2 regions of the Nonomuraea sp. NPDC049684 genome follow, and region 2 is predicted to be linked to the other one. Evidence: riboswitches for the same ligand, from Rfam matches in the RefSeq annotation. Region 2 holds a riboswitch; the other holds the start of a gene.
The links. A riboswitch is a leader RNA that binds a small molecule or an ion and turns the genes downstream of it on or off. The one in region 2 is predicted to bind glycine.

Region 1 (11,023 bases), on a different contig from region 2:
CGACATGGAGGGCGCCGGCATGTACGTCGAGTCGGCCAAGGGCGAGTGCAACCTCGGCCAGCACGAGATCGCCTTCCGCTACGACGAGGCCCTGCGCACCTGCGACAACCACTCGATCTACAAGAACGGCGCCAAGGAGATCGCCGCCCAGGAGGGCCGCTCGATCACCTTCATGGCCAAGCCGAACCAGCGCGAGGGCAACTCCTGCCACATCCACATCTCGCTGCGCGGCCTCGACGGCGGCCTGGCGATGGCGGGCGAGGGGCCGTACGGGCTCTCGCCGCTCGGCGCGCGGTTCATCGCCGGGCAGCTCGCCCGCATGCGCGAGCTCACGCTGCTGTACGCGCCCAACGTCAACTCCTACAAGCGTTACGTGCCCGGCAGCTTCGCGCCCACCGCCGTCAAGTGGGGCGTCGACAACCGCACCTGCTCCCTGCGGCTGGTGGGCCACGGGCCGTCGCTGCGGGTGGAGAACCGGGTGCCGGGCGGGGACGTCAACCCCTACCTGGCGGTGTCGGCGCTGATCGCGGCCGGGCTGGACGGCATCGACCGGGAGCTGCCGCTGGAGGACGCCTTCACCGGCAACGCCTACGACTCCGGCGCCGAGACCGTGCCGCACACGCTGCGGGACGCGCTCGCCCTGTTCGAGGGGTCGAAGCTGGCCAGGGAGGCGTTCGGCGACGACGTGGTCGAGCACTACGCGAACAACGCGCGCGTGGAGCTGGCCGCCTTCGACGCGGCGGTGACGGACTGGGAGCTGTTCCGTGGTTTCGAGCGAATGTGACGGTAGGCATGAGGATCGTTAATCCGGCGACGGAAGAGGTCGTCGCCGAGGTCGAGATGGCGGACGCGGCCGAGGTCGACCGGGCGGTGGAGCGGGCCGCGAAGGCGTACCGGAGCTGGCGGGAGGTGGCGCCGGGCGACCGGGCGCGGCTGCTGCGCCGCTTCGCCGACCTGGTGGACGCCCACGGCGAGGAGCTGGCCCGGCTGGAGCTGGACAACGCCGGGCACCCGATCGGCAACGCGCGCTGGGCGGCCGGGGCCGTCCGCGACGTGCTGCACTTCTACGCCGCCGCCCCCGAGCGCAACCACGGCAAGCAGATCCCGGTGCCCGGCGGCGTGGACGTCACGTTCCAGGAGCCGCTGGGCGTGGTGGGCGTCATCGTGCCGTGGAACTTCCCGATGCTGATCATGTCGTGGGGCGTGGCCCCGGCGCTGGCGGCGGGCAACACGGTGATCGTCAAGCCGGCGGAATGGACTCCGCTCACGGCGCTGCGGCTGGCCGAGCTGGCCCTGGCGGCGGGCCTGCCCGAGGGGGTGCTCCAGGTGCTGCCCGGGGCAGGGGAGGTCGCGGGCGCCCGGCTGGTCGAGCATCCCGGCGTGGCCAAGATCGTGTTCACCGGCTCGACCGAGGTGGGCAAGGAGATCGCCGCGAAGGCGGCGGCGCAGGTCAAGCGGGTGACGCTGGAGCTGGGCGGCAAGTCGGCGAACATCGTCTTCGCCGACTCCGATCTCGGCAAGGCGGCCAGCACCGCTCCCTACGCGGTCTTCGACAACTCCGGCCAGGACTGCTGCGCCCGCTCGCGCATCCTCGTCCAGGCCGAGGTGTACGACGAGTTCCTGGAACGCCTGTCGGCGGCGGTGCGCGGCGTCAAGGTCGGCGACCCGCTCGACGAGTCCACCGAGATGGGCCCGCTGATCAGCGCCGAGCACCTGGAACGCGTCCGCGGCTTCGTCGAGGGCACGCCCTACCTCCAGGGCGACTGCCCCCAGGGCAAGGGCTTCTGGTTCCCGCCGACCGTGCTCACCTCCGAGGTCACCGACCGCGCCTTCACCGAGGAGATCTTCGGCCCGGTCGTGTCGGTGGTGCCGTTCAGCGACGAGGCCGAGGCCGTGCGCATCGCCAACGACACGCCGTACGGGCTGAGCGGGTCCATCTGGACGCGCGACGTCGGGCGGGCGCTGCGGGTGGCCCGCGCGGTGGAGTCGGGCGCCCTGTCGGTGAACTCGCACTCCTCGGTGCGCTACTGGACGCCGTTCGGCGGCTTCAAGCAGTCCGGCCTCGGCCGCGAGCTCGGCCCGGACGCCCTGACGGCCTTCACCGAGACCAAGAACGTCTTCATCTCATGGGAGTGACAGTGCAGCGATTGCAGGATCGGGTGGCCGTCGTCACGGGGGCGGGCAGCGGCATCGGGCTGGCCACGGCGCGCAGGTTCGCGCAGGAGGGCGCGAAGGTCGTCTGCGTCGACATCGACGAGGAGGCCGGGGCCAAGGCCGCGGGCGAGGTCGGCGGCCTCTTCGTCAAGGCCGACGTGACCAGCGAGGACGACGTCGTCCGGATGTTCGCCACGGCCCACGAGACCTACGGCAGCGTGGACGTCGCCTTCAACAACGCCGGCATCTCGCCGCCCGACGACGACTCGATCCTGGAGACCGGCCTCGACGCCTGGCGCCGCGTCCAGGAGGTGAACCTGACCAGCGTGTACCTGTGCTGCAAGCACGCCATCCCGTACATGCGGCGGCAGGGCAAGGGGTCGATCATCAACACCGCGTCGTTCGTGGCGGTGATGGGGTCGGCCACGTCGCAGATCTCGTACACGGCCTCCAAGGGCGGCGTGCTGGCGATGTCGCGCGAGCTGGGCGTGCAGTTCGCCCGCGAGGGCATCCGGGTCAACGCGCTGTGCCCGGGGCCGGTGAACACGCCGCTGCTGCAGGAGCTGTTCGCCAAGGACCCCGAGCGGGCCCAGCGGCGCCTGGTGCACATTCCGGTGGGCCGCTTCGCCGAGGCGTCGGAGATCGCCGCCGCCGTGGCGTTCCTGGCCAGCGACGACGCCTCCTTCATCACGGGGGCCGAGTTCCTGGTGGACGGCGGCATCTCCGGCGCGTACGTGACGCCGCTGTGACCCGTCCGGTCATCGGCGTCACGACGTACGTCGAGCCCGCCCGGTTCACCGTGTGGGACCTGCCCGTCGCACTGCTGCCGTACATGTACGTCGAGAAGATCGTCCAGGCCGGCGGGCAGCCCGTGCTGCTGCCGCCGGCCGGCGATCCCGCCCAGGTCGTGGGGCGGCTCGACGGTCTCGTCCTGGCCGGCGGCGGCGACGTCGACCCGGCCAGGTACGGCCGCGCGGCGCACGAGCGCACCGGCTACGTCCGGCGGTTCCGGGACGAGGCCGAGTTCGCCCTCCTGGCGGCGGCCCTGGAGGCCGGGCTGCCGTTCCTGGGCATCTGCCGCGGCCTCCAGGTGCTCAACGTGCTGCTCGGCGGCACCCTGCACCAGCACCTGCCCGACGTGACCGGGCACACCGGCCACTCCCCCGCGCCCGGCGAGTTCGGCCACCTGCCGGTCACGCCCGTGCCCGGCAGCCGCCTGGCCAAGGCGCTCGGCACGGACCCGGTGGCGGTCCCGCACTACCACCACCAGGCGATCGACGGGCTCGCCCCCGGACTCACGGTCACCGCCACGGCCGCCGACGGGACGATCGAGGCGGTGGAGCTCGACTCCGGCGGTTTCGCGGCGGCGGTCCAGTGGCACCCGGAGGCGGGCGACGGGGCGGCGCTCTTCGAGGCGTTCACGGCGGCCTGCTGAGACCGTTACTGGAAAGCTTCTTTACCTTTTCTGCGCCCTAAAATCCCGCGAAATCCCAGCTCAGGGGGCCATACCACCGCGTTATAGGAAACTTGTTGGGTACCGGGTCGCGCCATCCCGGTGTCACCCTGTGTTCATCCCCAGCCGGCCGGGGCTCTTCCACTCCACACCCCCCTGAGGAGCCAGAGAGTGAACCCCAAACTCAGGTTGGGGGCTGCCGCAATGCTCGCGCTAGCCCTGACCACCAGCTCGCTGGTGGGCGCCACGAGCGCCACAGCCCAAGCGTCGCAGGTGGCCGATCCTCCCAGCCCCGACGAGCGCAGGAACGCGATCGCCACCGCACACAACGCGATCCTGGCCGACTCGGCGGCATTGCTGGCATCCGAGCAGGACACGTTCACGCTGACGTCGACCGTCGAAGGCGTCCGCGGCCTGCAGTACCTGACCTACGCCCGCAAGCACGCGGGCCTGCCCGTCTACGGCGGCGACGTGGTCGTCGCCACGGACGCCTCCGGCGCGGTGGTCGACACGGTCGCCACCGGGCAGCGCACGAAGATCGGGATCGGCACGAAGGCGAAGGTCACCGCGGCCCAGGCCGCCGTGACGGCCAGGGCCAAGGTGGCCAGGGTCGAGACCGTCGCCACGCCGGTGCTGTCCGTGCACGCCACCACGACGACCCCGCGGCTGGCCTGGGAGGTGCTCGTCACCGGCGCCACCGCCGCCGGTCACGAGACCAAGCTCCACGTCTACGTGGACGCCCTCACCGGCAGGGTCATCGACGACTGGGACGAGGTGCGCGACGGCACCGGCAACAGCTACTACGTCGGCACCGTCACCATCGACACCAGCCCCTCGTACACGATGCGCGACCCCCGCAGGAGCGGCGTGGCGTGCGGCGGCCAGAACGGCTCGCCGTACACCAAGACCACCGACACCTGGGGCAACGGCTCGGGCACGAACCTGGAGACCGCCTGCGTCGACGCGCTCTACGCCGCGCAGCGGGAATGGGACATGCTGAGCGCCTGGCTCGGCCGCAACGGCATCAACGGCCAGGGCGGCGGCTACCCGGCCCGCGTCGGCCTGGCCGACGTCAACGCCTACTGGAACGGCCAGTACGGCTCCTTCGGCCACAACTCCGCCAACTCCCAGCAGCTCACGTCGATGGACGTGGTCGGCCACGAGTTCGGCCACGGCATCTTCCAGTTCACCAGCGGCGGCTCGGGCAGCGGCAACGAGACCGGCGGCATGAACGAGTCCACCGGCGACATCTTCGGCGCGCTCACCGAGGCGTACGCCAACAACCCGAACGACCCGCCGGACTACCTGGTCGGCGAGGAGGTCAACCTCTCCGGGTCCGGGCCGATCCGCAACATGTACAACCCGTCGGCCCTCAGCCACCCGAACTGCTACAGCGCCTCCATCCCGAACACCGAGGTGCACGCGGCGGCCGGCCCGCAGAACCACTGGTTCTACCTCGTGGCCGAGGGCACCAACCCCTCGGGCAAGCCCGCCAGCACCCGCTGCGACAACGGCGCCGCGATCACCGGCATCGGCATACGCAAGGCCGGTGAGGTGTTCATGTCCGCGCTGAACATGAAGACCCAGCCGTGGACGCACGCCAAGGCCAGGGTCGCCACCCTCCAGGCCGCCAAGACCCTGTACCCGGGCAGCTGCACCGAGTTCAACGTGGTCAAGAACGCCTGGGACGGCGTCAGCGTACGGGCCCAGTCCGGCGAGCCGACCTGCACCCAGGGCAGCAACGACTTCTCGGTCAACCTGAACCCCGCCTCCGGCAGCGTCACCCCGGGCCAGAGCACCACGACCACGGTGAGCACCACCGTGACCGGCGGCTCGGCGCAGTCGATCACCCTGCGGACCGGCACCCTGCCGGCCGGCGTGACCGCCTCGTTCAGCCCGGCCACCATCACCGCGGGGCAGAGCTCGACGCTGACGATCAGCACCTCGGCGAGCAGCCCGCAGGGCAGCCACTCGATCGCGATCACGGCCGACGGCGCCGACGTGGACCGCCAGGCCACCTACAACCTGCAGATCGGGCAGAGCTCGCCGAACGACTACTCCTTCGGCGTGACCCCGTCGTCGGCCTCGGTGCAGGCCGGGCAGTCGGCCACGGCCACGGTCAGCACGCAGGTCACCGCCGGTCAGGCGCAGAGCGTCGCCCTGTCGGCGAGCAACGTGCCCGCGGGCGTGACGGTCAGCTTCAGCCCGTCCACGATCACCGCCGGGCAGTCGTCCACGGTGACGTTCGCGACCACGAGCGGCGTGACGCCGAGCACGTACACGATCAGTCTGAACGCCGACGGCGCGAGCGCCGACCACTCGGCCTCCTTCAGCCTGACGGTGGGCGGCGGCCAGGGCACCACGTGGCAGACGTACACGGCCTACACGGCCGGACAGACCGTCACCTACCAGGGCGTCAGCTACCGCTGCCTCCAGGCGCACACCAGCCTGCCGGGCTGGGAGCCGCCCAACACCCCTGCCCTCTGGCAGCCGGTCTAAGTCGCTCGACCTGGGCGGCCACGCCGGGGTGGCCGCCCAACCCCCTTGAGGAGCCACAGAACGTGAACGCCATGCTCAGGCTGGGCGCCGCGGCCACCGCCGCGCTGGCCCTGACCCTCACCACGCCGGCCGGACCGGCCGGCGCCGCCGCCGACCCCGCGCCCGACATCCCCGTCGCGAACGTGACGGCGCATCTGAGCCAGTTGCAGTCCATCGCCACGAGCAACGGCGGCAACCGCGCCTCGGGCAGGCCGGGCTTCACCGCCTCGATGAACTACATCAAGGGCAAGCTGGACGCGGCCGGCTTCACCACCCGCGTGCAGAACTTCAGCGGCGGCAGCAACCTGATCGCCGACTGGCCGGGCGGCCCTGCCAACCAGACCGTGATGCTCGGCGCCCACCTCGACAGCGTCGCGGCCGGCCCCGGGATCAACGACAACGGTTCCGGCTCGGCCGCCCTCCTGGAGAACGCCCTCACCCTCGCCGCCCGCAGGCCCACGCTCACCAAGCACGTGCGCTTCGGCTGGTGGGGCGCCGAAGAGGCGGGCATGGTCGGGTCCAGGTACTACGTGCAGAACGGCGGCGCGAGCGGCGTCGAGGTGTACCTGAACTTCGACATGATCGCCTCGACCAACGCCGGCTACTTCGTCTACGACGACGACGCGGCGATCCAGCGGACCTTCAACGACTACTTCGCCACCATCGGCCTGCAGACCGAGGGTGACAGGGAGGGCGACGGCCGCAGCGACCACGCCTCCTTCAAGAGCGCGGGCGTCCGGGTCGGCGGCCTGGCCACCGGGGCCGGGGCGGTCAAGAGCTCGGCCCAGGCCGCCAAGTGGGGCGGCTCGGCCGGGCAGGCGTTCGACCGCTGCTACCACAGCGCCTGCGACAGCTACCCGAGCGCCATCAACACCACGGCGCTCGACCGCAACTCCGACGCCATCGCGTACGCCATATGGAAGCTCGCCGTGGGCACCAGCACGCCCACGGAGAACGACTACTCGATCTCGGTGACCCCGTCGTCGGCGTCGGTCCAGGCCGGTCAGTCGGCTACCGCGGCGGTCAGTACCCAGGTCACGTCCGGCCAGGCGCAGAGCGTCGCGCTCTCCGCCGGGAACGTGCCGAGCGGGGTCACCGTCTCCTTCAGCCCGTCCACGGTTCAGGCGGGCCAGTCGTCCACCGTCACGATCGCCACCGCCAGCGGCGTCGTGGCGGGGACGTACACCATAGGGATCAACGGCGACGGGACGACGGCGGACCACTCCGCGTCCTTCACCCTGACCGTCGGAGGGGACGGCCAGGGCACCACCTGGACGGCTTACAAGTCGTACACGGCCGGAGACGTCGTCACCTACCAGGGGGTCAGCTACCGCTGCCTCCAGGCGCACACCAGCCTGCCGGGCTGGGAGCCGCCGAACGTGCCCGCCCTCTGGGCACGGGCCTGACCCTCGGGCCTGATCCTCGGGCCTGACCCTCGGGCCTGATCCTCGGGCCTGATCCTCGGGCCTGATCCCGGGTTCGATCCCCCGCGGGCCGGTCCCGGCCGGCCCGCCCAGAGCTGCCGCGTGCGAGCTGACCTGCCATGACCGGCTCGCGCGCGGCCACCAACGCGGCCGCGACCCCGCCTCTCCGGGGCCGCGGCCGCTTTTCGCTGCGTGCGGGATGCCGCGGATGCCGCGGATGGCGGGGGGCGAAGCGCGACAACACCCCCATGACGGCACTAGGCTGACGGACATCACCGGCGAAACCGTGCGGGAGAGCACCCTGACAGCCGGTCAGGGTCCCTGAAGGAGCAAGCCCTCCCCGCGAACCTCTCAAGGCAAAGGACCGCGCGGCAGCCCTGTAAGGCGTTCTTACGGGGAGGTGACCTCTGGAAAGCAGGCCCCCGGGGCCTCGCCGAAGGTGAAAGTCCGGTAAAACTCGGGCGAAGCTCTCAGGCATCCATGACAGAGGGGGAGGATGCTGGCATCCAATCCTGTCCTGAGGTGCGACAAATGTCCCGACCTACGCCGCTACGAGACGTCCACGAGGCCCTAGGCGCCACGCTGACCGACTTCGCCGGCTGGCTCATGCCGCTCCGGTACGGCAGCGAGTCCGCGGAGCACAAAGCCGTCCGCGAGGCGGCCGGGCTGTTCGACCTCTCGCACATGGGCGAGATCTTCCTGACCGGTCCGCAGGCCGGAGAGGCCCTCGACTACGCGCTGGTCGGCCACCTGTCGGCGCTCGCGCCCGGCCGGGCCAGGTACACGATGATCGTGGACGAGCGCGGCGGGGTGCTCGACGACCTCATCGTCTACCGGCTGGCGGACGAGGAGTTCATGGTGGTGGCCAACGCCTCGAACTCCGACAAAGTCGCGGATGAGCTGAAAAATCGTACTAAGTCGTATGACGCGGTGGTCGATGACCGCTCCCAGCAGTACGCCCTCATCGCGATCCAGGGCCCCAAGGCCCAGGAGATCCTGGCCACGCTCACCGACGCCGACCTCGACGGTCTCAAGTACTACGCGGGCCTGCCCGGCGTGGTCGACGGCCGCCAGGCGCTCATCGCCCGCACCGGCTACACCGGCGAGGACGGCTTCGAGCTCTTCGTCGCCAACCAGGACGCCGTGCCGCTCTGGCGCGCCCTGGAGGCGGCGGGCGAGCCGCACGGCCTGCGCGCCGCCGGTCTGTCCAGCCGCGACACCCTCAGGCTGGAGGCCGGCATGCCGCTCTACGGCAACGAGCTGAGCTCCGACCTGACCCCGTTCGACGCGGGGCTGGGCAGAGTGGTGAAATTCGACAAGCCCGGTGACTTCGTCGGCAGGGCGGCGCTGGAGGCGGTCAAGGACGACCAGCCCCGCCGCCGCCTCGTCGGCCTGGTCGCCCAGGGCCGCCGGGTGCCGCGTCACGGCTACCCGGTCACCCGCGACGGCGCCGTCGTCGGCGAGGTCACCAGCGGTGCGCCCTCCCAGACCCTGGGCAAGCCCATCGCGATGGCCTACGTGAACGCCGGGGCCGACACAGGTCTGGCCGTGGACATCCGGGGCAGCCATGAACCTATGGACCTGGTCGAGCTGCCCTTCTACAGGAGGAACAAGTGAGCAACATCCCTGACGACCTGAACTACACCAAGGAGCACGAGTGGGTGTCGGGCGTGGACGACGGCATCACCGTGACCGTCGGCATCACGGCCTTCGCCGCCGAGGCTCTTGGTGACGTCGTCTTCGTGCAGCTCCCCGAGGTCGGTTCGACCGTCGAGGCGGGTGACTCGGTCGGCGAGGTGGAGTCCACCAAGTCGGTGAGCGAGATCTACGCCCCCGTCGGCGGCGAGATCGTCGAGGTGAACTCGGCCGTGGCCGACGACCCGTCGCTGGCCAACAGCGACCCGTACGGCGACGGCTGGATGTTCCGCGTCCGCATGGAGGGCGACGCGGAGGACCTGCTGTCCGCCGAGGAGTACACGGCGCTCACCTCAGGCGAGTCCTGACACCACCGCCGGGGCCCGCGGCGGGCCCCGGCACTTCCTGAACTGAAGGGCGCCCATCAATGGCGATCAGCGTCTTCGACCTCTTCAAGATCGGCATCGGACCGTCCAGCTCCCACACGGGCGGCCCGATGGCCGCCGCGCACAAGTTCGCCCGCGGGCTGCACGACGACGGCCTGCTCCCCCGCGTGGCCCGCGTCGAGGTCATCCTGTACGGCTCGCTCGGCCTGACCGGCAAGGGCCACGGCAGCGACAAGGCGGTGCTGCTCGGCCTGTCCGGTGAGAAGCCGGAGCTGGTCGACGTCGACTCCGTCGACGCCCGCCTGGCCGAGATGCGCGCCTCGGGCACGGTCAACCTCTACGGCGAGCGCGAGATCCCCTTCGTCGTGGGCCAGGACCTCGTCTTCGAGCGCAAGATCTCCCTGCCCGAGCACCCCAACGGCATGCGCTTCACCGCCCGCGACGAGCAGGGCGAGACCGTGCGCGAGAAGGTCTACTTCTCCGTCGGCGGCGGCTTCGTCGTGGACGAGAAGGCCACCGGCGCCGACCGCATCAAGCCCGACGACACCGTCCTGCCCTACCCGTTCGCCTCGGGCGAGGAGCTGCTCAAGCACTGCTCGAACACCGGCCTGTCGATCTCCGCCCTGATGCTGGAGAACGAGAAGGCGTTCGGGCGCACCGAGGAGGAGATCCGCGCGGGCATCCTCAACCTGTGGCGGGTGATGTCGGAGTGCGTGCGGCGCGGCATCAGCAAGGAGGGCGTGCTGCCCGGCGGCCTGAAGGTCAAGCGCCGGGCCAACCAGCTCCACCGGCGGCTGCAGGCCGAGTCGGCCGAGAAGGACCCGCTGCAGGCGATGGACTGGGTGGCGCTGTTCGCCCTGGCCGTCAACGAGGAGAACGCCGCGGGCGGCCGCATCGTCACCGCCCCGACCAACGGCGCGGCGGGCATCATCCCGGCCGTGCTGACGTACTACACCAAGTTCGTCCCGAGCGCCGACGACGACGGCGTGGTGCGCTTCCTGCTCACGGCGGCCGCGATCGGCGTGCTGTTCAAGGAGAACGCCTCGATCTCCGGCGCCGAGGTCGGCTGCCAGGGCGAGGTGGGCTCGGCCTGCTCGATGGCCTCGGCCGGCCTGACCGAGGTCATGGGCGGCACCCCCGAGCAGGTGGAGAACGCCGCCGAGATCGGCATCGAGCACAACCTCGGGCTGACCTGCGACCCGATCGGCGGCCTGGTGCAGATCCCGTGCATCGAGCGCAACGCGGTGGCCTCCAACAAGGCCATCACGGCCGCCAGGATCGCCCTGCGCGGCGACGGCCGCCACTACGTGGCGCTGGACAAGGCCATCAAGACCATGCGCGACACCGGCCGCGACATGCTCGACAAGTACAAGGAGACCTCCCGCGGCGGCCTGGCCGTCAACGTCATCGAGTGCTGACCCGCCTCCGAGTGG
Region 2 (11,023 bases):
CAAGGGCGCGGTGATGCGCTCGGTCATCGAGGCCGCCGAGGCCGAGCCCGACGGCTGGCGCGTGGACACCACCGACGGCGTGCGGGTCGCCCGCGACGACGGGTCGTGGGTGCTGATCCTGCCCGCCGCCGCCGAGCCGGTCACCGAGCTGTGGGCCGAGGCCCCCGACATGGACGGCGCGCAGGCATTGCTCGAACGGTGGGCCCGCGTGGTCGAGCAGGCGGCCGTCTGATCACGTAGAGTAGCGGAAAAGCCTTCGCCCGAGATGTGCGCGCGGAGTGCCGCAAGATCGTAATGTAGAAACGCGCGGCGGCATGGACCACGGGGTGGGGGCGGCGGTAACTTTGTCAGCGTCCGAACCGCAGTCCAGCGCCCCGCCTTGACCTTTGCCGCTGATCAGCGTAAGTTGCGGCATTCGCAAACTTGAAGAGCGAAGGCAGGCGCGTCCCCAGCACCGTCGCCGCGTCTTCGCGGTAGGAGGCCGAGCCGATCGATGCCGAGCGTCTACTGCACGCAGTGCGGGCACGCCAACCCCGAGGATGCCCGTTTCTGTTCCCGCTGTGGGTCACCGCTGACCAGACCCGAGGTCTCCGGGGACACCACGTCGACGATCTCGGTCGCGGGAATCGAGGCGTACGAGGCTGAGACAGGCGACATGCTCCTGGCCGAACGGGCGCTGGTCGAACAGCTCCCGCCCGGCACGGCGTTGCTCACGGTGACCAGAGGGCCCAACCAGGGCAGCCGGTTCCGGCTGGACAAAGACCTCACCACGACCGGGCGCCACCCGGAGAGCGACATCTTCCTCGACGACATCACCGTCTCCCGCCGCCACGTGGAGTTCTACCGCCACCGCGGCGGCCAGTTCTCCGTACGCGACGTGGGCAGCCTCAACGGCACCTACGTCAACCGGGAGCGCATCGAGGAGGTTCCCCTGCACTCCGGAGACGAGGTGCAGATCGGCAAGTTCCGCCTCGTCTTCCTGATGAGGGTCAACGCCGGCGCATGAGCTCACAGGCGGCACGCTCGCACATGAGCATCGGGGAGGTGCTCGCCCTGCTGCAGGGCGAGTTCCCCGACGTCACCGTGTCCAAGATCCGCTTCTTGGAGGGTGAGGGGCTGATCGAGCCCGAGCGCAGCCCCTCGGGCTACCGCAAGTTCACCCATCTCCACGTCGAGCAGTTGCGTTTCATCCTGACCGAGCAGCGCGACCACTACCTGCCGCTGCGGGTGATCAAGGACAGGATGGCCGAGAGCTTCGGCCGTCCGCGCGCGGTGCAGCAGACCCAGGAGATCCGGTACGACCGGGCCCAGCTGCTGGAGGCGGCCGGCATCGACGAGGAGACCCTCGCCGAGCTGGAGGACTACGGCCTGCTCGCCCCCGTGGCCAGGCGCTACGACGAGGAGGCGCTGAAGATCGCGCGCAGCGTCGGCGCCCTGGCCCGCTTCGGCCTGCACGCCCGCCATCTGCGCGCGGTCAAGGCCGCCGCCGAGCGGGAGTGCGGGCTGGTCGAGCAGACCGTCGCGCCCATACTCAAGCGGCGCGCGCCCGGCGCCATCGGCGAGGCCGACGAGGCCGCCAGGGAGCTGTCCACGCTCCTGCTCGACCTGCACGCCTCGCTGGTCCGTCTCGGCGTCAGGTCTGTCCTGGGCCGCTGAGGGCACAGAGCTGGAAGGCCGGGGCACATTCCAGGCCTGCCGGGTGTTACGTTGAAATGCATAGGCGTGTAGCAGAAACGACCCAGTCAACAGCTGTGCCGGGTGACCGGCCGGCCGAATACGGAGCAGCCCGTGTTGCAGATGGAGGTCGTGGGCGTTCGAGTTGAGATGCCCACAAATCAGCCGATCGTCTTGCTCAAGGAGGCACACGGGGAACGGTTCCTTCCGATCTGGATCGGCATGACCGAGGCGACCGCGATCGCCCTGGCGCAGGCCGAGGAGCCGCCGCCCCGGCCGCTCACCCACGACCTGTTCAGGGACGTGCTGAGCGCGCTCGGCGTCGGGCTGCGCGCGGTCAACATCGTGGCCCTGCGTGACGGCATCTTCTTCGCCGACCTGGTGTTCTCCAACGGCGTGGAGGTCAGCGCCCGCCCCTCCGACTCCATCGCCCTGGCGCTGCGCACCGGCGCGCGCATCTTCGCCAGCGAAGAGGTCGTCCAGGAGGCCGGTGTGATCATCCCTGACGACCAGGAGGACGAGGTGGAGAAGTTCAGGGAGTTCCTTGACACGATCACTCCCGAGGACTTCGGCAGGGCGGGGTAGGTATTTCAGTGCATTTACGCTTCACGACGCGCCGAGCCGGATCGTTGACTGAGCATGGTCACGGTCCTACGGTGCAAGTGAAACCCGTGGTCGCCCTTTACGAACCCCCAGATCAGGCCATGGGATGAGAGAAAGCCGGAGGTCCGCGTGGCGGTCAGCAGCGGCGAGGGAAAGACGGCCGGCCAGGAAGATCCGGTGCGGCGCGAGAGCGCGCGGCAGCGTGCCGGAGAGCAGGGACTGCTCTTCGACGAGCAGCCCGCGACGGTGCCCGACGACATCGGATACCGCGGGCCCACAGCCTGCTCGGCGGCCGGCATCACCTACAGGCAGCTCGACTACTGGGCGCGCACGGGCCTGGTCGAGCCCACGATAAGAGCCGCGCACGGCTCGGGCTCGCAGCGGCTCTACAGCTTCCGCGACATCCTGGTGCTCAAGGTCGTCAAACGGCTGCTCGACACCGGGGTGTCGTTGCAGCAGATCCGCACCGCGGTGCAGCATCTGCGTGACCGCGGGGTCGCCGACCTCGCGCAGATCACGCTCATGAGCGACGGTGTCAGCGTCTACGAGTGCACCTCGGCCGACGAGGTGATCGATCTCCTCCAGGGCGGCCAGGGCGTGTTCGGCATCGCGCTCGGCCGGGTCTGGCGAGAGGTCGAGGGCTCCCTCGCGGAGCTGCCGGGGGAACGGGCGGCGGTCGAGGACACCGTCCCGGCCGACCATCCCGCTGACGAGCTCGCCAAGCGGCGTCGCGCACGCCGCACGGGGTGAGCTGAACCGCTGAACACACCGTAGTAATCTAGGACAGAGTAAGGCTGATGACCCCGTGCGGGAGAGTCCCTGGGCTTCGGTCCTGGGGCGCCGAAGGAGCAACCCTCCCCGGAATCTCTCAGGCATCCCGTACCGCTCGGGTGAGGCAACTCTGGAAAGCAGGTGCGCCCGCCAGGCGCACCTCACCGACGGTGCAAGCCCCATGGTGGGGTGAAGCTCTCAGGTCGCGATGACGTCGCGATGACAGAGGGGGAGATCCGGCACTCGCCCGCGCCCTGGCGCCGGTCTCCAAGCCTCGGGAGGCAACCTCCATGACCGACCTGTCCGCTCCGCCGTTCTCGTCCAGGCACATCGGCCCATCCGAGTCCGAGCAGCAGCGCATGCTCGAGGCCGTGGGCTTCGAGTCCGTCGGCGATCTGGTGGCCGTGGCCGTGCCCGAGGCCATCAGGGTCAAGGACCGGCTCAAGCTGCCGGCCGCCGCGAGCGAGACCGAGGCCATCGCCGAGCTGCGCGAGCTGGCCTCCCGCAACCGGGTGCTGACCTCCATGATCGGCCTGGGCTACTACGACACCGTCACGCCCGCCGTCATCCGGCGCAACCTGCTGGAGAACCCGGGCTGGTACACCGCCTACACGCCGTACCAGCCGGAGATCTCGCAGGGCCGCCTGGAGGCGCTGCTGAACTTCCAGACGGTCGTCTCCGACCTGACCGGCCTCGACGTCGCCGGCGCCTCCCTGCTGGACGAGGCCACCGCCGCGGCCGAGGCCATGACGCTGGCCCGCCGGGCCGGCAGGTCCAAGAGCGACGTGTTCGTGGTCGACGCCGACACGCTGCCCCAGACCAAGGCCGTGCTGGCCACCCGCGCCGAGCCGCTCGGCATCACGCTGGTCGAGCACGACCTCGACGGCGAGCTGCCGGAGTGCTTCGGCGTGCTCGTCCAGTACCCGGGCGCCTCGGGCCGCCTGCGCGACTTCCGCGACGTGGCCGCCAGGGCGCACGAGGCGGGCGCGCTCGTCGTGGCCGCCGCCGACCTGCTGGCCCTCACGCTGGTGGCCGCCCCCGGCGAGCTGGGCGCCGACATCGCCGTCGGCTCCTCCCAGCGCTTCGGCGTCTCCTTCGGGTTCGGCGGGCCGCACGCGGCCTACATGTCCGTACGCGAGGGCCTGCAGCGGCAGATGCCCGGCCGCCTGGTCGGCGTGTCGGTCGACGTCGACGGCGACCCCGCCTACCGGCTGGCCCTGCAGACCCGCGAGCAGCACATCCGCCGTGAGAAGGCCACCAGCAACATCTGCACCGCCCAGGTCCTGCTGGCCGTGATCGCCGGCATGTACGCCGTCTACCACGGCCCCGAGGGCCTGCGCCGGATCGCGCACCGCGTGCACCGGCACGCCGTCGCGCTGGCCGGCGGGCTGCGCGAGGCCGGCCTGGAGGTCGTGCACGGCGAGTTCTTCGACACCGTGCTCGTCCGTGTGCCCGGCGGGGCCGCCGAGGTGGTTGCCGCCGCCGCCGAGCGGGGCGTCAACCTGTGGCAGGCCGGCGACGACCACGTCTCGATCGCCTGCGACGAGAAGACCGGCGCGGCCGAGCTGGTCAAGGTGTGGGCCGCCTTCGGCGTCGAGCGCCAGGACGTGGCGCTGGAGGCCGACGCGCTGCCGGCCGAACTGCTGCGCGAGTCGGACTACCTGACCCACCCGGTCTTCCACAGTCACCGCTCCGAGACCGCGATGCTGCGCTACCTGCGCAGGCTGCAGGACAAGGACATCGCGCTCGACCGTTCGATGATCCCGCTCGGCTCGTGCACGATGAAGCTGAACGCGACCACCGAGATGGAGCCGATCACCTGGCCGGAGTTCGCCGGCGTGCACCCGTACGCGCCGGAGGCCCAGACCGAGGGCTACCGGGAGCTCGTCGGCACCCTGGAGGGCTGGCTGGCCGAGGTGACCGGCTACGACGCGGTCTCCATCCAGCCGAACGCCGGCTCCCAGGGCGAGTTCGCCGGCCTGCTGGCCATCCGCGCCTACCACCAGGCCAACGGCGACACCGAGCGGGACGTGTGCCTGATCCCGTCCTCGGCCCACGGCACGAACGCGGCCAGCGCCGTCATGGCGGGCATGCGGGTCGTGGTCGTGGCCTGCGACAGCGACGGGAACATCGACCTGGCCGACCTTGACGCCAAGATCGCCAAGCACCGCGACAAGCTCGCCGCGATCATGGTGACGTACCCGTCCACGCACGGCGTGTACGAGGAGTCGATCACCGAGGTCTGCGCCAAGGTGCACGAGGCCGGCGGCCAGGTCTACGTCGACGGCGCCAACCTCAACGCCCTGGTGGGCCTGGCCAAGCCGGGCGAGTTCGGCGCCGACGTGTCCCACCTGAACCTGCACAAGACGTTCTGCATCCCGCACGGCGGCGGCGGCCCCGGCGTCGGCCCGGTCGCGGTCCGCGGCCACCTGGCCGCCTACCTGCCCGGCCACCCGCTGCGCGACGGCAGCCCGGTCGGCCCGGTCTCGGCCGCCCCGTACGGCTCGGCGGGCATCCTGCCGATCTCGTGGGCGTACGTGCGGATGATGGGCTCCGAGGGCCTCACCGCGGCCACCGAGCAGGCCATCCTGTCGGCCAACTACCTGGCCAGGCGGCTGGCCCCGCACTACCCGGTGCTCTACACCGGCCGCGGCGGCCTGGTGGCCCACGAGTGCATCGTGGACCTGCGCCAGATCACCAAGGAGACCGGCGTCACCGTCGACGACGTGGCCAAGCGCCTGATCGACTACGGCTTCCACGCGCCGACCATGTCGTTCCCGGTGGCCGGCACGCTGATGATCGAGCCGACCGAGAGCGAGGACCTGGACGAGCTCGACCGGTTCGTGGACGCCATGATCGCCATCCGCGGCGAGATCGCCAAGGTGGCCTCCGGCGACTACGACAAGACCGACAACCCGCTGCGCAACGCGCCGCACACGGCCGAGTCGGTCACCGCCGACGAGTGGGCCCACCCGTACTCGCGGACCGAGGCGGCCTACCCGGTGGCCTCGCTGCGCGAGGGCAAGTACTGGGTGCCGGTGCGCCGCATCGACCAGGCGTACGGCGACCGCAACCTGGTGTGCTCCTGCCCGCCGCTGGAGGCGTACGAGGACTGATCCGCCCGCGCGGGTCCCCGCCCGGGGACCCGCGCCGGACCCGGCCCAGTCCTGCACCGTCAAGTGAGCAGACATGATCGCGACGAGCCGTTAGGCTCGGTGCGATCCGTCGCCGGAAGGAGCTCTCTTGACGTTCTCAGAGCTGCAGACCCCGCCGCTCGACACCGCCCGCCGGCTGGCCGAGGGCGGCGACCTGGAGGGTGCGGCGGCGATCCTGACCGAGCTGGTCGCCGACCCCGACAGCCCCGACCGGGCCCAGGCCGCCGTGGGGCTGGCCGTGGTGCTCGACGAGCGCGGCGACACCGAGGCCGCCCGCGCCGCGGCCCGCACCGCGCTGGCCACCGGCCATCCCGAGTACGCCGCCCAGGCCGCCTGCCACCTGGCCCAGGGCTTCGAACGCGAGGGCCGCGACGACCAGGCAAGGGCCGCCTGGCAGGCCGTGCTCGGCGTCGGCACCCCGGCCTACGTCCCGCTGGCGCACCTCGCGCTGGCCCGGCTGGCCGGCAGCCCCCAGGAGGCCGGCAAGGAGCTGCGCTCGGCCCTCGACGCGAGCCTTGACTCAGGCGACGCCGAGGCCGCCGCGCACGCGGCCCGCCAGCTCGCCGAGACGCTGCTGGAGTACGGCGACCCGGGGGAGGCCGCCGGGCTGCTGCTGGACGCGCTGGAGTTCGCCCCGGCGCGGGAGCTGCCGGGCCTGCGGGTGCTGCTCGGCATCGCGCACCTGGAACTGGCCTGCGCCGAGTTCGCCGAGGCCGTCGAGAGCGGGGCCGACCCCCAGACGGGCGCGCTGGCCATCGAGCTGCTGGCGCGCACGCTGCCGCTGCGCGGGCGCACCGAGGACGCCGGCCAGGTGTGGACCTACGGCCTGGAGCACGAGGACCAGACCATGGCCGCCGAGGTCCGGCTGCGTTTCCACCGCGACGCCTGAGCGCCGCCCGAGGAGAAGGCTCAGCCGCGGCGCATGATGGCCACGGCGGCGGCCACGTTGATGGCGACGATCGCCAGCCACGTGATCGTCAGGCCGACCAGCCCCGAGTTGCCGGACGCGATGGCGGTCAGCGGGATGCCGAGGCCCATCGAGCCCAGCGCGACGGGGATCATGGCCGCGCCGTTGTTCTGCCGCTGCTTGGGCTTGGCCGGGGTGAGGTCGTGGCCGCTCAGCTCGGCCTGGACGCGGGCGGCGATGGTGGCGTCGAGCCGTTCGACGAAGGACTCGACGAGCGCGGCCTCGTAGTCGGGGCCGAGGTCGCGGCGGGCGTCGAGGGTGGCCTGCAGGTCATCCCGGATGGGGCGCATCTCTGGCATGCAAGCCATCATCCCGGTTGTCCGGCGCGCCGTCATCAGACCTGGGAGCCAACGGCGGATCCTCCCCAGGTACGGTGCTGCCATGGAGATCATGACTCCGCGGGGGCCGGCGCTGGTGCAGGTCGACGAGGCGGCCGAGCCCCGGCTGCTGCTGGTGCTGACCCACGACTCGGCCGGGGGAGTGGACGCGCCCGACCTGCTGGCCGTCCGTGACGCCGCGCTCGGGGCGGGGGCGACCGTGGCCAGGGTGTCGCAGGCGTTCCGGGTCGCGGGGGCGCGGGCGCCGGGCTCGGCCGCCCGGCAGGACGAGGCCTGGGAAGTGGTGCTGGGCGAGCTGCGCGCCGGGTGGCCGGGGCTGCCGCTGGTGCAGGGCGGCCGGAGCAACGGCGCCCGGGTGGCCTGCCGTACGGCCTCGGCGGTGGGCGCGGCGGCGGTGGTGGCGCTGGCCTTCCCGCTGCACCCGCCCGGCAGGCCGGAGCGTTCCAGGGCCGAGGAGCTGCGCGGGGCCGGGGTCGACGTGCTGGTGGTCAACGGGGACCGGGATCCGTTCGGAGTGCCGGATCCGGCGGACTGCGCCCGGCTGGTGGTCCTGCCGGGCGAGGGCCACGACCTGAAGCGGGACCCCGCCCGGGTGGGCGAGGTCGTGGCCCGGTGGATCGGTGATTACGCCGCCGTCAGGCGGCGCCCACCAGGGGGTCGGGCCGGTGCGGCGCGATGACGGTGCCGCTGGGCAGCAGCTCCCCGGTGTCCTCGAACAGGACGACGCCGTTGCAGAGAAGGCTCCACCCCTGCTCGGGGTGGCATGCGAGGGTGCGTGCTGCCTCGCGGTCCGGCGCCTCGGCAGACGGACAGGCCGGGTCGTGCGGGCACATCGGCGTGCCTCCGATATCTCGTGGGTGCTCCCGGGAGAGGGACGGGAGCGGCTCGGGTTTGTTGTTCTGGCAAGTGTGCGACGTGGGTCACACGGTCCGACATAGCCCGTTCGGACTGTTACAGGAGGATCCCCCGGTCGTGTGACCTTCGACACAGCGTGCCTTATGCAGGATAACGGGCCAAGCGCGACACGCGCACTACGTTTGCAACCCCTTGAGCAAAGCGTCGAGCCCTCTTTCGAAGTCCACATCCGCCCTTTCGTCTCGCCTGACCCATTCATCGACTTCCGGGTCAGCCCATCCGGATTGCTGGACTTCGACCGCCACGCTGCCGAACACGAACGCCCGCAGCGCGCGCACGGCCTCGGGGGCGTCGCTCAGGCCGCCGTCGGCGAGCTGCTCGGTCTGCTCCCTGATGGCGACGGCGGTGGCGCCCTTGGGCGGCTTGGTCAGGGCCAGCGCCAGCACGCCCGGATGCTCGCGCAGCAGCTCCCGGCCCGCCCGGCACCACGCCCTGGCCGTCTCCTGCCAGGTGGCCGCCTGCTCCACGTGCACGGACGTGACGTGCTCGGCCAGCGCGTCCATCAGCGCCTCCTTGCCGCGGGGCAGGTGGTGGTAGATGGCCATGGCCTCCACCTCCAGGGCGTCGCCCAGCCGGCGCATGGTGAGCCGGCGCAGCCCCTGGCTGTCGGCGATGTGGAGTGCGGCCTCGATGATGCGCTCGCGGGAGAGTGGGACGGGAGGTCTCTTTGCGGGCATGGTGATCATCTTACTGGGCGGCCCCGTCCGTCGCCCGGTGTTCGGGGGCGGTGTCGGACGGCGTACCCTTGTGGGTTGAACAGCAAAGACTGCGTGAAGGGCAGGGTCGATGGCGTTTTTCCGTCCGCGGGTGAGCCGGGAGGCCGAGGTTCGCTACCACGCGGACCAGGAGATCTCCAAGGGCTTCCCGCAGCTGCTTGACAAGGCCAGGCAGGCCGAGCAGATCGTGCGCGACCTGCGTGCGGCCGCGGCCGACGAGATCGAGCTGCTGGCGGCGGGCCGGGCGTTCGACGTCGCGCTGACCGAGGCGCTGCGGGCCGCCGAGGCGGGGCAGCGGGCCACGTTCGGCGTGCGCTCCTACGACGACCGCATCGCGCGCCGCAAGGCCAGGGCCACCCCCCGCGGGGCCATGTGGACGGCCGAGGTCGACCGGCTGCGCACGCTGCGCGAGGAGAACCGCATGTGGGGCATCCCGCGCGTGCCCCGGCCGGTGCCCGCCACCGTCTGACCGGAGGGTCCGACCGAAGGCACACGAGAGCCCCGGCGCCGTGCGCGCCGGGGCTCTTCGTGCGTTCCGGGCCGTCACCGCCAAGGGCTGACGGCCCGGGTGGTACGGATCAGCTGGCCCAGTCGAGCAGCGGGCGGGTGTTGCTCGGGTGGCGCAGCTTCGACAGCGACTCCTTCTCCAGCTGGCGGATGCGCTCGCGGGTCAGGCCGAGGTGCTTGCCGATCTCGTCCAGCGTGTGCGGCTTGCCGTCCACCAGGCCGAAGCGCAGGGCCATGATCTTCGACTCGCGGGGCGAGAGGTTGTCGAGCACGCCGCGCAGCTGGTCGCCCAGCAGCTGGCGGTCGACGATCTCCGACGCCTCCGGCGAGTCGACGTCCTCGATGAGGTCGCCGATCGTGGTCTCGCCGTCCTCGCCGATGGTCGCGTTGAGCGAGATCGGCTGGCGGCTGGTGCGCAGCAGCTCCTCGATCTGGTCCGGCGTCTTGTCGAGCTCGACGGCCAGCTCCTCGGGCGTGGGCTCGCGGCCCAGCCTCTGGTGCATGTCCCGCTCGACCCGCGACAGCTTGGAGAGCATCTCCAGCACGTGCACGGGCAGCCGGATCGTCCGGGCGGAGTCGGCGAAGCCGCGCTGGATGGCCTGCCGGATCCACCACATGGCGTAGGTGGAGAACTTGAAGCCCTTGGTGTAGTCGAACTTCTCCACGGCCCTGATCAGCCCCAGGTTGCCCTCCTGGACGACGTCCAGCAGGGACATGCCGCGGTCGGTGTACTTCTTGGCCACCGAGACCACCAGGCGCAGGTTGGCCTCCAGCATGTGGTCCTTGGCCTGCCGGCCGTCCTCGATGACCAGGTGCAGGTCGTCGCGCACGGACGGCGGCACGTCCGGGTCGGTCTCCAGCTTGTACTCGGCGTACAGGCCGGCCTCGATCCGGCGGGCCAGCTCGACCTCCTGGGCGGCGGTGAGCAGGGTCCGGCGGCCGATCGACTTCAGGTACGTGTGCACCGAGTCGCCCATGACGGACTGGTTGTCGTCGAGGTCCATGGCCTCGGTCTCGATCTCGGCGTCCTCGGCCGTCAGTTCGAGGTCGTCGGGGGCCACGTCCTCCTCGTGCTCCGGCTTGCCGTCCACCGGGTTTTTTGCCTCGGCGGCCGTGCGGCCGGTAGCCTTTGCCCCGGAAGCCTTCCTCGGCTTGGGGGCGCTCTTGGTCGCGGTCTTCTGGGTGGTCTTCCTGGCGGCGGTCTTGGTCAGCGACGGCTCGTTCTCGGCAGCCAGGCTCACACCGGCCTCCGAGAGCTCGCGCAGGATCGTGCGGCCTTCCGAGGGGCTGATGCCGGCCTCGGCGAACGCGTCGCGCAGCTCCGCCAGAGAAAGGTGACCCTGGGCTCGCCCTCGTTCAATGAGCTGGTCGAGAGTC

Region 1: linked by a shared signal. The riboswitch ahead of gcvT (glycine cleavage system aminomethyltransferase GcvT) and the one ahead of gcvP (aminomethyl-transferring glycine dehydrogenase) in region 2 are both predicted to bind glycine.

What each region holds. Positions count from the first base shown of each region.
Region 1 covers NZ_JBITLO010000002.1:96,278-107,300, forward strand. Annotated here, with positions in the region: gene ACIBST_RS06170 (glutamine synthetase family protein) at 1-784, shown strand, start outside; gene ACIBST_RS06175 (aldehyde dehydrogenase family protein) at 793-2,136, shown strand; gene ACIBST_RS06180 (3-oxoacyl-ACP reductase) at 2,127-2,903, shown strand; gene ACIBST_RS06185 (gamma-glutamyl-gamma-aminobutyrate hydrolase family protein) at 2,900-3,589, shown strand; gene ACIBST_RS06190 (M4 family metallopeptidase) at 3,812-6,106, shown strand; gene ACIBST_RS06195 (M28 family peptidase) at 6,178-7,551, shown strand; glycine riboswitch at 7,849-7,946, shown strand; glycine riboswitch at 7,967-8,066, shown strand; gene gcvT (glycine cleavage system aminomethyltransferase GcvT) at 8,101-9,186, shown strand; gene gcvH (glycine cleavage system protein GcvH) at 9,183-9,572, shown strand; gene ACIBST_RS06210 (L-serine ammonia-lyase) at 9,632-11,008, shown strand.
Region 2 covers NZ_JBITLO010000006.1:355,543-366,565, forward strand. Annotated here, with positions in the region: gene ACIBST_RS22005 (sugar phosphate nucleotidyltransferase) at 1-232, shown strand, start outside; gene ACIBST_RS22010 (FHA domain-containing protein) at 494-1,006, shown strand; gene ACIBST_RS22015 (MerR family transcriptional regulator) at 1,030-1,656, shown strand; gene ACIBST_RS22020 (bifunctional nuclease family protein) at 1,789-2,259, shown strand; gene ACIBST_RS22025 (MerR family transcriptional regulator) at 2,407-3,027, shown strand; glycine riboswitch at 3,076-3,172, shown strand; gene gcvP (aminomethyl-transferring glycine dehydrogenase) at 3,339-6,164, shown strand; gene ACIBST_RS22035 (hypothetical protein) at 6,292-7,092, shown strand; gene ACIBST_RS22040 (hypothetical protein) at 7,113-7,469, opposite strand; gene ACIBST_RS22045 (alpha/beta family hydrolase) at 7,552-8,187, shown strand; gene ACIBST_RS22050 (DUF5999 family protein) at 8,144-8,341, opposite strand; gene ACIBST_RS22055 (TetR/AcrR family transcriptional regulator C-terminal domain-containing protein) at 8,540-9,100, opposite strand; gene ACIBST_RS22060 (hypothetical protein) at 9,210-9,608, shown strand; gene ACIBST_RS22065 (RNA polymerase sigma factor) at 9,718-11,023, opposite strand, start outside.